3 regions of the Staphylococcus arlettae genome follow, and region 1 is predicted to be linked to each of the others. Evidence: riboswitches for the same ligand, from Rfam matches in the RefSeq annotation. Region 1 holds a riboswitch; each other region holds the start of a gene.

Region 1 (4,277 bases):
TGATTTTGGATGTTATAGTGGTAACTGCAAATTGATAATAAAAATTATTTACCTTATAGGAGGATTATTAACAATGAAAAAGACAGTAATTACTTCAACATTAGCACTAGGATTAGGTGTAACAGGAGTAGCATCTGGACAAGCTGATGCTTCTGAACAAGGTATTGATAAAGCACAATTAGCACATACAGCACAAAATAACCCTCAACAATTAAATGACGCACCAATTCATGAAGGTGCTTATAACTATGAATTCAATCACGATAAAGTAGATTACAATTTTGAATCAGATGGAACTTATTGGTCATGGAGTTACAATGGCTATGGTCAAGGAACAGCTGATACTAATGCTCAATCAACTCAAGATACTGAGCAATCAGCACCAGCAAAACAAGCAACTTCAACAGAACAAAGTGAGCAAGCTGAACAACCACAACAAACAACTGCACCACAAACTGAAGAAACTCAACAACCACAACAAGAATCAACTTCTTCAAACAGTGAAAGCTCAAGTGAAGCTACAAGTGGTTCATCTGTAAATGTAAACTCTCATTTACAAGCAATCGCTCAACGTGAATCAGGTGGCGATATTACAGCTATTAATCCAAGTTCAGGAGCTGCAGGTAAATATCAATTCTTACAAGCTACTTGGGATTCAGTAGCACCAGCTGAATACGTTGGTGTATCACCAGCAGAAGCTCCAGAATCAGTACAAGATGCAGCTGCAGTTGAATTATACAACACAGTTGGTCCATCACAATGGGTTACTGCATAATTTAAATAATTGTAAATGAATATAAGGATTTAATTTAGAGGCTGGGACAATATTGATTGTCCTAGTCTCTTTTCATATTGGCAGTAGCTGACTGCATTGAAAATGCGCTTTAAATCAAGCTTTTTTCAACGCTAGTCATCCTTGCCGGGGTGGGACGACGAAATCATTTTTTCAAAATCGGATTTCTGTCCCACTCCCTATTTTATTCGAAACCTTTTACATATTGGCAGTAGCTGACTGCATTGAAAATGCGCTTTAAATCAAGCTTTTTTCAACGCTAGTCATCCTTGCCGGGGTGGGACGACGAAATCATTTTTTCAAAATCGGATTTCTGTCCCACTCCCTATTTATATCTAATTTTGCAATATGAATAGGATTTTGTTATGTTAATAGTAATATAATAATAAAACTGCTAGGGGTGCCTATTGGCTGAGATGATATTAGTTATCAGACCCTTATAACCTGATTTGGTTAATACCAACGTAGGAAAGTGGACTAATAAAGTAGAGCACAGTTTAATTCTGCCTAATTTGTACTGCATTCTTACGTTGAATGTGTTTTTTTTAATAGGAGGAATTATACATGACATTTTCACAAGAATTAAAAACTGCATCACAATCCATCATTGATGATATTTATCAAGATGGTTTTATACAAGACATGTTAACTGGCACTTTGTCAGAAGCTGCAGCTAAATTTTATTTAAGAGCAGATGCTTCATATTTAAAAGAGTTTGCGAACATATACGCTTTACTCATTCCCAAAATGGAAAAGTTAGAAGATGTTCAATTTTTAGTAGAACAAATTCAATTTATTGTTGAAGGTGAAGTAGAAGCTCATGAAATTATTGCCGATTTTGTGGGTGAAAATTACGATGCTATTGTACAAGAAAAAGTGTGGCCACCGAGCGGAGATCATTATATTAAACATATGTATTACAATGCTTATACTAAAGAGAATGCCGCACATACAATTGCAGCAATGGCGCCATGTCCATATGTTTATCAAGTAATCGCACAACAAGCACTCAAAGATCGTAAGTTAAATAACTCAAGTGTATTAGCAAAATGGTTTGAGTTTTATAGTACTGAAATGGATGCCTTAGTAAATATTTTTGATCAACTGATCGATCGACTAACAGTAAATTGCTCTAACGAAGAATTAGCCCAAATTAAAGATGCTTTCCTACAAAGTACAATACATGAGCGACGATTTTTCAATATGGCATATGTACAAGAAGAATGGAATTATGGAGGGGAAGTTAATGAAAAAGCCTAAAATAGCCTTGACTGTCGCAGGTACTGATCCAACAGGTGGTGCAGGCGTAATGGCAGATTTGAAGTCTTTTCATGCATGTGGTGTTTATGGAATGGCAGCTATTACAAGTATCGTTGCACAAAACACTAAAGGTGTACAGCACATTCATAATCTTGACCCTGAGTGGTTAAGCGAACAACTAGAAAGTATTTATGATGATGAGCAACCACAAGCGTTAAAAACAGGTATGATTGCTTCAAAAGATATGATGGAACGTATCCAATTTTATATTAAGCAACATCCAGAAAAGCCATATGTTATAGACCCAGTTATGCTTGCTAAAAGTGGTGATTCGTTAATGGAAGACGTCGGTAAACAACACTTACAGTCTATATTGTTGCCTTATGCAACGGTTGCTACACCAAATATTCCAGAAGCAGAAGAAATTACTGGTATCAAAATTAATGATGAGTCTTCTATTTATCAAGCAGGTAACATATTTATCAAAGAAATTGGTAGTAAAGGCGTAGTGATAAAGGGCGGTCATTCGGCTGATTTAACGGAGTCAAAAGATTATTTATTTACTCAAGATGATGTGTTTACATTTACTGAACCACGTTTTGAAACTAAACATACACATGGTACGGGCTGTACTTTCTCAGCTGTAATTACGGCTGAACTTGCTAAGGGTAAATCGATTTATGATGCTGTTAAAAAAGCCAAAAAATTTATTTCTTTAAGTATTGAATATACACCGGAAATAGGGTATGGCAGAGGCCCAGTTAACCATTTTGCTTATATGAAAAAGGTAGGTTTAGATGATGAATAATTTAGAAAATGTACGTCAACAACATCCTTTAGTTATATGTTATACCAATGATGTAGTTAAGCATTTTACTGCCAATGGTTTATTAAGTATCGGCGCTAGTCCAGCAATGAGTGAAGCGCCAGAGGAAGCTGTTGAATTTTTACAAGTTGCTGGTGCTTTAGTGATTAATATTGGTACGTTAACCAAACATAGTGCTAAAGATATGTTAGAAATAGCCAAAATAGCTAATGAAGAAAGTACACCTATTGTTTTTGATCCAGTAGCTGTCGGTGCTTCACAATTTAGAAAAGCATTCTGTCAACAGTTTTTACAAGAAGTAGATGTAACCGTCATTAAAGGGAATGCTTCTGAGATATTAACATTAATTGATTCCCAAACAACAATGAAAGGTACAGATAGTAATACCACATTAGATGTAGTAACAATTGCCAAAAAAGCACAGCAATTATTACAAACAACTATAGTCATTACTGGTGAAACAGATGTCATCGCACATGAAGGTAAAATACTAAAATTAACTAATGGCACGGCTATGTTAACCCGTATCACAGGCGCAGGATGTTTATTAGGTGGAATTATTGCTAGCTTTGTAAATAAACAATTAGAGCCAAAAATTGATGATATTGCAGAAGCTGTGACCATTTATAATATTGCTGCAGAGCATGCTGCACAAGTAGCTGATGGTCCGGGGTCATTTTTGACTCAGTTTATTGATGCGCTGTATAACGTAACATACGATGATTATTTGACACAGCGGCAAGTTAAAGAGGTGTAAGTAATGCAAAAAGAAGATTTACGACTATATTTTATCTGTGGCACACAAGATATAAATGATGGTCAGTCGATTGAACAAATATTGAAGACTGCGTTAGAAGCAGGTATCACAATGTTTCAGTTCAGAGAAAAAGGATCAAGCGCTTTACAAGGAGCTGAGAAAGAAGCATTAGCACGTAAGTTGCACATGTTGTGTAAAGGTTATAACGTCCCATTTATTGTTAATGATGATATTGAGTTAGCGTTGACGATTGAAGCGGATGGTGTTCATGTAGGACAAAATGATACTGATGTGCAGCAATTTAGACAACACTTTACAAACAAAATAATAGGTTTAAGTGTAGGTACAGTTGAGGAGTATAAACAATCTGATTTGAGTTATATTGACTATATCGGTGTAGGACCAATGTTTGATACGAGTTCGAAAGCAGACGCTAATGCACCAGTTGGCCCGACAATGATAACAACACTGCGTAGTTTAGTTGGAAACATGCCTATTGTAGGAATTGGTGGTATCACAACGAGTAACTTTCAGCCTGTCTTAGCAGCAGGTGCGGATGGTATATCAGTGATTTCTGCAATAAGTAAAAGTGACGATATTACAAAAACAATTCGATATTTTTTACAATCTGTAGAATAAAA
Region 2 (4,277 bases), 490 kb from region 1:
TACCCATACGTGCCAACATTTCCGCAACATGACTACCTAAGGCACCCACACCAACTATCATCACATGCAGCGCCATTAATTGTCGTTGCCCTGTTTCACCAAATTGTGGAAAACGCAGTTGTCTTTCATAACGTTCAATCATAAAAAGCCAATACCTTCTGTAGGACTAGAAGCTTGCGCTGTATAACGTATTGGAATACGTCCCGCTTCATAACTTAAACGACCAGCTGCTATCCCATAACGCATCGCTTCAGCCATTTTCACCGGATCTGTAGCACTTGAAATAGCTGTATTAAGCAAAATAGCATCTGCACCAAGTTCCATAGCATGGCATGCATCTTTTGCCGAACCAATACCAGCATCAACAATTACCGGCACTGTTACTTTTTCAATAATATAACGTAAATTTAAAGGATTATTAATACCTCTCCCCGTACCAATAGGTGAAGCCAGAGGCATAACTGCATGAACCCCTAACTCAACTAATCGTTTGGCTAACACTACATCATTAGAGATATAAGGACATACAATATAACCTTTATCCAATAAAATTTTACAAGCTTCATATGTTTCAAGTGGATCCGGTAATAATGTGTCATCATCCCCTATCACTTCTACTTTAATCATGTCACAAACACCTGCATGCTGGGCAATTTCAGCAATACGTACTGCTTCGGCTGCAGTATGTGCACCAGCAGTGTTAGGAAATGTAATATATTTTGATAAATTTACGTTAGCTAATGGATTAGGTAATTCCTTATCATATAAATTCATTCTTCTTACTGCAAACGTTAATACTTCAGTTTCAGAAGCTGTAATCGCTGCTGACTGTATTTGTTCATTATCAAATTTCCCAGTACCTAATAATAAGCGTGACTTCAATTTAAATGGACCTATTTCTAACATATTTAACCGCCTCCTACGAATTCTAATAGTTCTAATCGGTCTGATGATTTCACCATCTGATTGTGAAACTGTGCTTGTTGTATTAATTGTTGATTGTGTTCAACGACAACTCTATTCTCATCTATTTCTAATTCCTTGAGTATTGCAACAATGGATAATTCTTGTTCAAAATGAAATGTATCGCCATTAATAATAACTTCCACTCGTACAACCTCCTAATTTAAAATCATTTAAAATTTCAGGTTTCACACCACTTTTCAACCACAACGCAATGAGTTCACCTACTACCGGAGACAACAAAATACCATTGCGATAATGTCCAGTAATGACAAATAAGCCCTGTTGTATCTCATCCATGACCGGCTTTTCTTGATTGGTATACGGTCTGACACCAGACCAATGCTTTATAATAGTAGCATTCCCCAATGCTGGCACGTATGTTAGTGCTTGGTGTAACAAGCACTGCATTCCTCCGGCAGTAACATTTACGGAATAATCATTAAAATAACTAGTCGCACCAATTAAATAACGCTGTTTCATTTTAGGTACTATATAACAGCCATCAGTAAAAAATAATGTAGTAGCTAATTGTATATCCCGTGATTCGAATAACATCACTTCACCTTTGACACCAGTAGGTTCATGGGCTTTCAGCTGACCATTCAACAAATAATGACTCCATGCTCCACCAGCTACGATTACTTTTTGAGCTGCAAATTTACCTTTATTAGTACAAACACTATAACCTTCATGGCCTGCTTGGATGTCGGTGACTTCTGTAGAAAATATACGTTCTATATGACGTTTGTGTAATGAAGCTAATAATGCTTTTGTATAACGATTAGCATTGATTTGATGATCATCTGGAATATGAAATGCTGTATTTGTTGGAAAAGAAATATCATAGTTTCTATATTGTTGTATGTCTTTATTTGTCAGTAATCGCACTTGCGGATTATGTTGCTGTAAAAATTCATATTGCTCTAGCACTTGATGACTATGTTGTGCTTCAGCCGCTATTTTCAACAATCCACTTTGTCTATATTCAATATCGATACCAACCTCTTCAGCTATACTATGTGCTAATGGTTCAAAATATTGCTGAGACTTTAACGCTAAACGATATAAAGCACTATCACTATTAAATTCATTTTGTGCACCGAGCATACCACCTGCTTTATAAGAGGCATGTTTTCCCGGTATATCACGATCTATAACTGCTATACGATAAGCTTCGCTATTCAAAGCACGTGCAATGGACATCCCCATTACACCTGAGCCAATAATTAGTACATCATACATGATTACGCCACACCTCACTCAAAGTTTTTAATGTTAACTGTGAAGCTTCGAGAAATAAGTTAATACCACTTATACCATAGAACTCAGTTGATAATTGTTGAGCCGTATTTTCATTAATACCTCCGAGCGCTACTACTGGTATCGGTAATGCTAAAACTGCTTGAATCTCTTTGTTCTTTCTAGGGATTTGACCTGGTTTAGAGCTTGTAGGAAATATATGGCCAAACAATATATAATCAACATGATGTTGCAAGGCAAATTGTGCACTATCGACATTGTGTGTCGACACACTTACCACTACATTAGGAAACTTTTTCTTAATCGTCTGTATTTCTCTTGCTCGTTCTGAGAAATGAATCGCGCTTAATCCACATTGTTCTAATACATAAATATCGCTATGTATAGCTATTTTAGAACGGGAAATTCCATACGTTATAGCTAATTGTATCCATCCAATTAACTCAGTAGATGTCATAGGCGTACGCACTATCAAATAGTCTATATATGGCATCACTCGTTGATAATGTACGATATCAGCATGTGTTAAATGTTTATACTGTGTAATAGCAACTAACAAAAAAGACACCTCAATAAAAAAAACGTTATTTTTCTGGGTAGAAAAATAACGTCTATATCACAAAAGTTAGTCATGTTATCAACGCCACTTTCCTACGCCAGTATCAACTGGATCAGGTTCCAGGAATCCCAAAGTTCACTACTTTAGTCTCAGCCTTTTCAAAGGCACTTCCAGTGGTCTCTAATCTATATAATTTTAATATTACTGTTTCAACAATGCATTGTTATTGTTAATTTAACCTAATCATTAATAAAATGCAAATCCATTTATCGTTGCTTATTGCTCCTAATGCGTTATTTCATTGTCTCGTGCTTCACTTATCATTAGTAATTGTTCCGTTAGTGATTGGCTTTGTGTATAAACTTGACGATAAATATCAAAATATCGCTTATACTGCTGATGATTGACACTATCAGGATGAAATTCTTTGTCATAAGTTACAAAAACACGACTACATGCTTCCATACTATCAAACCAGTTAACACCTGTTGCTGCAATAATAGCTGCTCCCATACTCGGACCTTCTTCATGACTTAATTTGCGCATAGACGCATTAAAAATATCTGCTTGTAACTGCAACCAAAAATCACTTTTAGCTCCACCTCCAGTAGCAGTAATATGTGTTAAAGACTTGCCATTTTCTCGTAAATATAATATTGACTCATACAAGGAATAGCTAATCCCCTCAATCACTGCACGTGCCATGTCACTACGTGTATGCAAACTACTAAGTCCAATCCAACTCCCCCTAATATACGCATCACCATGAGGTGTACGTTCGCCTGAAAGATATGGTGTAAATAATAAACCGTTAGCACCTATAGATGATTGTTGAGCTAGTAACAAAATATCATCAAAGCTAAGCTCTGGTGCTAGTGTTTTTTGGAACCATGCCAAACTATCTCCTGCAGCTAAAGTTACCCCCATAATGTAGGATACATGCGGTAAAGCATGTTGAAATAAGTGCATATTTTGACCATAGCTTGCAGCATTCGCTTCACAAGTCAAAATCACACCAGAGGTTCCAATACTACATAACGTATCATGAGGCTTAACTACACCTGAACCTAATGCAGCACAGGCGTTATCACCACCCCCTGCAAATACTTGAATATTAGTATTCAAACCGAGAGACTTTGCTACATCCGGCTTTACATTACCTACATATGATTCTGCTGAAGTTAGATCCGGAAAGATCTGAGCATCTATGCCAAACAAGGCTCCAGTATCATATGACCATTGTTGCGTTTTCGGGTCTAATAATAAAGTGCTTGAAGCATCAGACACTTCCATAGACAATACTCCAGTTAATTTAAAACGAACATAGTCTTTAGGTAATAAAAACTTATAAGTTCGTTCCCAATTGCTAGGTTCATATTGTTTTACCCACATCATTTTAGTTAAAGTAAAGCCTTCTAGCACAGGATTACCTAGCACATATTGTCCTAAGCGTTTTTTGATAATTTCACACTGCTCAGTCGTTCGTGTATCA
Region 3 (4,277 bases), 660 kb from region 1:
TGGATGGTGTACCAATTAAAGTCAAATGACCACCACCGGCATTTAAGTAACCTAAGAGTTCTCTGACAGTAGGTTGTTCATCTTGAATAATTTGCAATATTGTCTCGTAACGACCGACTGGTCCGGTAAAATCTTCTACTGGTGGAAGGGGAGGTACTGGTGCATCAAGCTCCCACTCAGAGCAGTCTTGCCGAATAAAACCACTCAGTTGATTGAGTGCAGTTTCAATAGGGAGTAAGTCATCTAAAGCTTGTTTCTTTGCAAGTGCAGCTTCATATGTTTCACCTACATAAGTGACTAAACCTGGAAACACTTTGATTGTTCTTGTCGGTTGTGAACTATGAGCTATTTTTTCATGTAAACGTTGAATATATTTTTGTGCTTGCTCCATATTCCAAGCTACAGCATAAACTGCATCTGCAAAATCGGCAGCCAATGTCACACCTGGTTCGGAGGCACCGGCTTGCATTGCTACAAGATCGCCTTGTATACTGCTGGGTGTAGTTGATGGCCCAGTCACATTAAAATAATCCCCACGATAATTAAAGGATTGTATGTGTTCTGGTTCAATAAGTGCATGTTGTTCACGTTGATGAATAAAATTAGAAGTGTTCCAAGAATTTAATAATTTGTCCATCACTTCTGCAAATTCTCGTGCTTTGGCATAACGTGCATCATGGGCAGGTAATTGTGGCAAGCTATGGTTTTGTGCTTCATTATCAGTCATCGAAGTCACAAGATTCCAACCTACACGACCACCAGATAAATGATCTAAACTTAGTAATTGTCGTGCTGCAGTGAAAGGATTAGCAAAAGTACTAGAAATTGTAGAAACAAGACCGATATGTTGTGTTACTTGTGCGATAGCCGCCAAATTGATCAACGGATCAAACCAAAATGCTGGCATATCACTTGCAGATTGCGCTGGGAAAGATTGATTATCAGCAAAAAAGACTGCATCAAACAAGCCTCGTTCAGCTATTTGTGCTAATGATTGATAATAACTACTATCTCCAATACGCTCAACACTAGAATTTGGCTGTAACCAAGCAGCTTGATGATGTCCACAAGCATACAGTAAGACTCCAATATTAAGTTGTTTTGTTTGTGTCATGTACTTACACCTCAGTTGTTATAGAATAGATTAATTCATTGTTAGACCGCCGTCGACAGTATAGTTTTGACCTGTGATGCCAGTTGCATGTTCACTTGCCAAAAAGGCCACCATATGTGCGACGTCTTGAGGAGATGTGACACTTTTGAGTGGGGTAGTTTGTTTAATTAAATCAAACACTTCATCAGAAGTGGCAGCACTGGCATCCGTTGTTTTCAATAAACCGCCGGACACTACGTTGGCACGTATACCATATTGGCCTAATTCGGCAGCAATATTACGTGTGAAACCAATTAATCCTGCTTTAGCTGTCGTGTATTCATGGTAAGGTACGACTGGATTTTGAAAAAGATTCGTTCCAATATTAATAATTGCCCCATGGTGACGTTTTATAAATTGAGGGGCTACACTTTGTGTAGTATTGAAAGCGGCTTTTAAAGTACCATCTATTTGTTGTTGGTAATCTGACCAAGATAATTCAGTAAAAGCTTTTTGTGCGTTGGGATCAAATTTAAAGCCAACTAATGCGTTATTGACCACTACATCAATTTGACCGAAATGTTCTGTTGCAGTAGCAACTAAGCGATCGACTTCATCACGTTGTGTGACATCAGCTTGGATGGCGATTGCTTGTGATTCCCCAATGCTTTTTACTAAGTCCAATGCTGCATCTTTACTTTTATGATAATTGATGGCGACTTGAAAACCTTGTGCTGCTAAAGTTTGTGCAATAGTTGCACCTAAACCTCTACTACTACCTGTAATAAGTACTGTTGTTGTCATACGTGCTCACTCCTTTTTAAATAAAAAAATACACAACCCTCCATAGGAAAGTTGTGTAAATAAAATCAAATATATAATAGGGTAGTCTAACCCCTTGATATCATACATGTGTTGATTCACACTTTCCTACGCTAGTATCAACTAGATCAGGTTCAAAGGGTTTGAGCTACAGCTCATCTCAGTCTGAAAACACCCCTAGTGCGTGTATTTAATTATCTTCAATGTAACGATTTACCATTGCAAAGTCAAGTTTGGTTTGATAATAGATAAGCAAGAATAAGCGCAAAGCGATGGTTATAACACCATCGCTTTTGTATATAAAATGTAAATTTGTATTATTTTTGATTACTATAGATTAAAGCACCGATAAGACCAACAGTACAAACAGCAAAAATAATATTCATAATCGCTAATACTTCAATAATGACGACGTCTTTGCCTAAGCGTTCAAAAGCATTTAATTCTATTTCTTTTTCAGAACTTACACTAGCTTCAATACGTGACTCTTTATCTACTAAATCTTTATGCATACGATTATTTACTTTTGGCATCTTATCTCCTCCTCAATACTGTAATTATATTGTTCCCTATATAACTAGAAGTCAATCATAAGTTAGTTAAGTACACCGCAGTATCTTTCAAATAGTAATATCTGTATTTATGTAATAAAAAATAATATATATTAAAAAAATAATGAATTATATTTTAATTTTTTGACAATTATTGTATGATATTTATAATAATTTAATAAATAAAAAGAGGTGTATTCAAATGACGGAGTTTATTGCAGCATTAGCAGGTGGATGTATTGCATTATTAGGTGTTTGGTTACAATTCAAACGTGAAGATAAGGAAAAGATGCAAGATTATGAAAATGACTTGGTCAGCATGATAGATTTAATAGTTTATAAAGTAGCTCGCATTAGAAATATTAAATTAAATCAAAATACGGCGTTCTTAAATAAACAACGAACAACTGAGATTTTTGAAGAGATTCAGGATGCATTTCATTCATTGGATAGACAAATACAAGATTTTATTTTAACTACAAGTCACCATAGCAACAGTTCAAATGAAACGATACAAGATTTTCTGAGAAGATATGAACCTTTTGAAGGTCATTTTAATACATTTAAAATTGCTTATAATATTTATGTGGATTGCTATGGAGATGAAAAGCATGATACGGCTAACATTGTGAGGTCTAAAATTACATTAGATAAAGAAGTATATGAATTTATCAATAAGTTGAAAAATTTTGCAAACAAACGATATAATCATAAAATTTTTGAACCTAATCTAAAAGAAGTTGAAGTTGTTAAAACAAATAGTAGAACGACATATAAAAATGAATCGAAATCATAATTCAATTTGAACAAATCTATATCAATTTACATATTAAACTATGGAAAAACATCCCTTTAATTTTCCTAAACTAAAGGGATGTTTAATTGAGTATTTTAATATAATATATTGAGTTGCAAAGGTTTAAGGACAAATCCCTATATTATATTTCTTCACCATCTTCATCGTATTTGGTTACTGTTCCGTCACTATCAATAATATACGAACCTGCTAAATTACCGTCTTTATCTTCAAATGAGAAGCCCCAACGTCCATCCTCCATTTTTTCTGGTTCTTTGAATGTGTAAGTATCAGTATCAAGTGTTTCTCCTTCATACTCTTCAACTTTATCAATAACATTATCACGTGTAACTTCTTCGTCAGCCGTACTGTCACTGGCATCAAATTCGTAGTCTTCAGGATTACCTTCGGAGATAATATATTTTACGTTATCAACTTTACTTTGAGACGGATTTTTTAATGTTACTGTTTGGGCATTATTTAAAATTTTAGAAGTCTCTTTCACAGTAAAATCATCTTCATCCCAACTACTATCTTGAAAATGACTAGGGACATCATAAATTGTAATAGTACCATCATCATTATCTTTATAATAAACACTGCCAGCAGCAGTAGGAGAAGCTGCTATTAGTTGTGTTCCCTCAGGTAAAGTTTTAGAAGCAGAGGTATTATATGGATTAATAGGTTGACCAGAAACATCGACGTGCTCTAGCTCTGTGTCTGAAACATCATTTGTACTACCGCCATTTTTTTCAATGCCAGTAATCCAAACTTTGGCATAATGTTCTTTTGATTGAGTATTTTCATTTTGATTATTTGCTTGATTTGAATCATCATTTGTAGAATCTTGGTCGTTATTAGAAGACTCATTATTCTTTTGAGATTGTGTTTTGTTATTATCTTTATCATTATCTTTTTCTGAGTCGGTGCCAATATTGATAGTACATGCTGATAAAAATAAGGATGCTGATAAAATAGTTGCTACAATGATTTTATTGTTCATAAGTAATATATC

What was found. A riboswitch is a leader RNA that binds a small molecule or an ion and turns the genes downstream of it on or off. The one in region 1 is predicted to bind thiamine pyrophosphate.
Region 2: another riboswitch for thiamine pyrophosphate. It lies ahead of MUA37_RS01610 (thiamine phosphate synthase); the one in region 1 lies ahead of tenA (thiaminase II).
Region 3: another riboswitch for thiamine pyrophosphate. It lies ahead of MUA37_RS00950 (3-oxoacyl-ACP reductase); the one in region 1 lies ahead of tenA (thiaminase II).

The regions. Positions count from the first base shown of each region.
Region 1 covers NZ_CP094803.1:856,377-860,653, forward strand. The annotation lists gene MUA37_RS04060 (transglycosylase family protein) at 74-775, shown strand; TPP riboswitch at 1,180-1,281, shown strand; gene tenA (thiaminase II) at 1,358-2,053, shown strand; gene thiD (bifunctional hydroxymethylpyrimidine kinase/phosphomethylpyrimidine kinase) at 2,040-2,861, shown strand; gene thiM (hydroxyethylthiazole kinase) at 2,854-3,636, shown strand; gene thiE (thiamine phosphate synthase) at 3,640-4,275, shown strand.
Region 2 covers NZ_CP094803.1:364,923-369,199, reverse strand. The annotation lists gene MUA37_RS01630 (ThiF family adenylyltransferase) at 1-139, opposite strand, end outside; gene MUA37_RS01625 (thiazole synthase) at 139-906, opposite strand; gene thiS (sulfur carrier protein ThiS) at 909-1,109, opposite strand; gene thiO (glycine oxidase ThiO) at 1,093-2,208, opposite strand; gene MUA37_RS01610 (thiamine phosphate synthase) at 2,201-2,785, opposite strand; TPP riboswitch at 2,858-2,967, opposite strand; gene xylB (xylulokinase) at 3,071-4,277, opposite strand, start outside.
Region 3 covers NZ_CP094803.1:196,524-200,800, forward strand. The annotation lists gene MUA37_RS00945 (LLM class flavin-dependent oxidoreductase) at 1-1,114, opposite strand, end outside; gene MUA37_RS00950 (3-oxoacyl-ACP reductase) at 1,145-1,897, opposite strand; TPP riboswitch at 2,004-2,104, opposite strand; gene MUA37_RS00955 (hypothetical protein) at 2,233-2,448, opposite strand; gene MUA37_RS00960 (type I secretion system protein) at 2,669-3,262, shown strand; gene MUA37_RS00965 (hypothetical protein) at 3,405-4,265, opposite strand.